DNA from 2 places in the Microbacterium sp. BWR-S6Y genome. Region 1 is predicted to be linked to the other one. Evidence: predicted binding sites of a transcription regulator. Region 1 holds the regulator's gene; the other holds the start of a gene.

Region 1 (2,186 bases):
CTTCGACGACTTCTTCTCGATGTTCGACCAGCAGGGCGGAGGGGGCTTCGGCTCCGGCCGCTTCGGTCAGACGACGGGCGGATTCCGCGGCTTCGGCGGCCCCCAGCGCGGGGCCGACGTCACCGCCCGCACGACGATCGACTTCGTCACCGCGGCCAAGGGCGAGACGATCACCCTGCAGGGGGAGGACAACGTCCCCTTCAAGGTGAAGATCCCCGCCGGCGTCTCGGACGGGCAGAAGATCCGTCTGCGGGGTCGGGGGCGCAAGTCCCCCGACGGCGGCGAGAGCGGCGACATCGTCGTGACGGTCGCCGTTCGTCCCCACCCGGTGTTCAGTCGCGACGGACTCAACCTGCGGGTCACGGTCCCCGTGACCTTCACCGAGGCCGCCCTCGGCGCCACGATCGAGGTGCCCACTCTGGGCGGTGAGTCGGTGCGACTGCGCGTCGCCCCCGGCACGCCGTCGGGTCGCGTGCTGCGCGTCAAGGGGCGCGGGATCTCGACCGCTAAGGGCACCGGCGATCTGCTCGCCGAGGTGCAGGTGGCCGTTCCCGCCCACCTCGACGACGCCGCGCGCGAAGCCCTCGAGCGCTTCCAGGCGCTCGAACCGAAAGAGAACCCCCGCGCCGACCTCATGGCCAAAGCGCGGTAAAGACACGCGCGTCGCCGCGGTTCTCGGCATCCGATGAGACAGGATGCCGAGAACCCGGCGCCGCACGACCGGCACGACGGAAGAGGTGAAGACGTGTCCGAGAGAGAGATCGACGAAGACGCCCCGATCTTCGCCATCGCCGCCGCAGCGGAACTGTCGAACATGCACCCGCAGACGCTGCGGCAGTACGACCGGCTCGGTCTCGTGGTCCCCGCGCGCACGCAGGGCGGATCGCGACGCTACTCGAGTCGACACGTGCAGCAACTGCGCGAGGTGGCGCGCCTGTCGGGCGAGGGCATGAGCCTGCCCGCGATCGCGCGTCTGCTCGCTCTCGAGGAGCGCGTGCACGAGCTCGCCCGCCGGGTCAACGATCTCGAGCGTCAGCTCTCGGTCGAGCGGCAGTCGCGCCCCGGTGCGCGCGTCTTCGCGGCCGGCGCGACCGGTTCGGTCGTGACGCTGCGCCACGGCGCGCGCGTGCGCCGGGCCACCGACGTCGTCCTGTGGCGTCCGCTCGGTCCGTTCGACCACGACGACTGAGACGGGTGCTCGCCCGCGCATCGCCGAGGTCCCTGAGCCCGTCGAAGGGACCGGATGCCGCGCAGCGCTCGCATCGTCGAGGTCCCCGAGCTCGTCGGCGGACCGGATGCCGCGCGGCGCCCGTGTCGCCGTGGTCCCTGAGCCCGTCGAACGGACCGGATGCCGCGGACGCCCGGTGGCTTCGACGGGCTCAGCCACCTCTGACGTGGGCCGGTGCGCGATCAGGCCGGATCGATCCGCAGCACGGTCGGCGACTCGCCGACCTGCAGGTCGTCGACCACGCGGAGCGTGCGAGCGACGTCGTCCACCGCGCCGATCACCGTGCCGAAGCGCTCGCGATCCGAGCACACGGCGGTCACCGTGACGAAGTGCGAGCCGGTGTCCCAGGTGTAGGTGGCGAACGGCGGGGTCTTGGCGTCGCTCGGCAGCGGCATCGCCAGCTTCTCGCCCACGCCGAGGAAGGGGTTCCGGAACGACTCCGTGTCGTCGTACTCCATCGGCATCATGGCGCGGGCGGTGCGCGCCTGCGGCGTCGCCTCCTGCAGCTGCGCCATCACGACGAGCAGTTCGGGGTCGCTCTTCCACACCCACACGAGCACGCGTCCGGCGGCGCGCCTCATCAGCAGCGGGGCCGCCTGGCTGAGGATCCACGCGAAAGCGCCGCCACCGGGGCGCGGGGCTGCTCCGGTCGCCTGATTCGCCTGGCTCAGCAGCATGCCGATCGCCGCCTTGCGGTGGCGTCGGCCGCGGAATCCGAGGGAGCCGGTCACCGGCACCCAGAGGTCGGCGGGGGCGTCGGCCTGCAGTCGGGACATGCCCCACAGCCTACGATCCGACGTCGAGTTCAGGTTGCCGCGGGGTGGCGTTCGCGAGCAGAGAACGCTCTCGCGCGCGAAAGTGTCGCCGATGTCGGAGGTCGGTGCCAGGCTGAGATCTGCGGTCATCGCGACCGCGATCGAACCTCCGGAGGGTCCCGTGCTCGGCAAACTCCTCATCC
Region 2 (2,186 bases), on a different contig from region 1:
GCGGCACGGGGCTGAGGAGGGGCCGCCGCAGCGCAGACGGGATCGGGTTCGGGTGACGTGCGGACGCCGCGCTCTCAGGCGACGACCAGCTGCGCGGCGAGCAGCAGCGCCGCCAGCATCGTCAGCTGGAACACCGAGCGCCCCGGCGCGCGGACGAACGCCGTCGTCACCGCGGCGGCCGCGACCACGAGCACCGCCGCGAAGAACACGATGCCCACCACCGTGGCATCCGTCCCCGTCAGCACCGCGATCGCGCCGACGACGATCCCGACCGCGGCGAGCACGACCGAGGAGCGCGCGCCGAGCCGGTGCGGGAGTCCGCGCACGCCGGTCCGCCGGTCGTCGTCGAGGTCGCGCACGACGTTGGTGAGGTGCACGGCGGCGCCCAGCGCGGCGCCGGCGAGCGACGCCCACGGGGCGGCGAGGCCCGGGGCGGGCAGCGCGAGCGTCGCGAACGAGGGGAACAGCCCGAAGCTCAGCACGAACGGCGCGATCGAGAACGGCGTCGACTTCAGTCCGGCGTTGTAGGCCCAGGCCGAGGCGAGCGCGAGGGCGTGGGCCGCGAGCAGTCCCGCCCCGAGCGGCGCCGAGAGGGCCAGCGCCGCGACGACGGATGCCACGGCCACGGCGAGCGCGCGCTCCGGGGCGACCGCTCCCCCGGCGATGGGCTTGTCGGTGCGGCCGACGGCCGCATCGCGGGCGCCGTCGATCGCGTCGTTCGAGAGGCCGACGGACACCTGCCCGCAGAACACGGCCACGACCAGCAGCGCGAGCCGGCCGGCGTCGACACCGGCGGCGATCCCGAGGGCGAGCGACAGAACCGTCACGACGAGCGTCGGCCCCGGATGCGTGGCTCCCCACAGCGCCCTCACGAGGGGCGGCTTCGCCGCGGCATCCGTCACCCGATGACGCTATCGCGCCCTGCCTCTCGCGGGGCACGGCGCCCGGATTCCGCACCGCGGCCGTCGGACGGCCCGTGTTCCCGTGCGAGCGGAAGGACGGGATCGACCACTCGACGAAGGAAGCCGAGAAGTCTTGGCACTCTCAGGGTGAGAGTGCTAATCTGCTGCCAAGTTGAGCGAAGAGGACTCAACTTCACGACCCGGATGCCCCATCCGGACCGATCGAAAAGGAGAACGACCATGGCCACCTACGACCCCTTCCGCGACCTCGACCGCCTCGCGTCGACGCTCCTCGACGCCCGCCGCGGCGGTGGTCCGCGCCGGATGCCGATGGACCTGTACCGCGACGGCGACCACTACGTGCTCGCGGCCGACCTGCCCGGCGTCGACCCCGGCTCTGTCGACATCGACGTCGACGGACAGCTGCTGACGATCCGCGCCGAGCGCACCCTCGGTTCCGGCGAGGGCGTCAAGTGGATCACACGCGAACGCGAGACGGCATCCTTCGTCCGTCAGCTCAACCTCGGTCAGGGCATCGACACCGAGCGCATCAGCGCCGCCTACCGCAACGGGGTGCTGTCTGTCACCATCCCGGTCAGTGAGAAGGCGAAGCCGCGCCGCATCTCCGTCTCGACCGAGAGCGACCACAGCGACGGGGTGATCGAGGCGCACGAGAGCGAGCCGCAACCGATCGAGCAGTGAGTGCTCCCGGGGGCGGGTAGACGCCGGGTGTTCCCGCGCCCCCGCTGCGGTGGATCGGCGGGCGCGCCACCGCCCGCGCGCGTTGCCGCGACGCCTGCCCGGGAACAGCGATGCCCCGATCGCCACACGCGACCGGGGCATCGTGCCGTGATCAGAGGTCTTCGGGGGCCAGGTCGCCCTGCCCCTCCTCCCCCAGCTCGACGACGCCGGGGTCCTCACCCTGCGAGTCGGTGCCCGTCGACTCCGGGTGGATGTCTTCGAGGGGGATGTCGCTGTCGTCGGCCGGGATCTCGGCCGGGTCGGCCCCGGTCGCGGTGGCGGGATTGATGTCGTCGGGGTCGGCCCCCTCGTCGAGCGCCGTGGTCGCGTCCCACTCAGCCTGGGCGGGGTCGAGGGCGGGATCCGGCTCGATGGAGGTGTCGCCGTCGCGCAGCGGCTGCACGCCCGCGATCCCCTCCTCGCCCACCGGGGTCGTCGCGTCGGGGGTCGGGTCGATCGAGGCGTCGCTCATGGGGGTCCTTCCGTCGGACGCGGGTGGCCGCCGGGATCGGCGGTCGTTCCATCCAACGCGGCCCGGCCCGG

Evidence for each region. Region 1 encodes HspR, which represses chaperone genes until heat shock. Its sites were predicted from a motif close to AAGTTGAGTCNNNNNGACTCAACTT; they were not measured.
Region 2: AB1K56_RS01760 (Hsp20/alpha crystallin family protein) is a predicted target of HspR. The motif match lies at 1,072-1,096, and genes of this name have one in related genera.

Annotation. Positions count from the first base shown of each region.
Region 1 covers NZ_JBFECV010000005.1:169,934-172,119, forward strand. Annotated here, with positions in the region: gene AB1K56_RS12525 (DnaJ C-terminal domain-containing protein) at 1-652, shown strand, start outside; gene AB1K56_RS12530 (heat shock protein transcriptional repressor HspR) at 746-1,189, shown strand; gene AB1K56_RS12535 (hypothetical protein) at 1,411-2,004, opposite strand; gene AB1K56_RS12540 (ABC transporter ATP-binding protein) at 2,165-2,186, shown strand, end outside.
Region 2 covers NZ_JBFECV010000001.1:383,837-386,022, forward strand. Annotated here, with positions in the region: gene AB1K56_RS01750 (FAD-dependent oxidoreductase) at 1-15, shown strand, start outside; gene AB1K56_RS01755 (UbiA family prenyltransferase) at 75-902, opposite strand; gene AB1K56_RS01760 (Hsp20/alpha crystallin family protein) at 1,143-1,604, shown strand; gene AB1K56_RS01765 (sugar ABC transporter ATPase) at 1,756-2,115, opposite strand.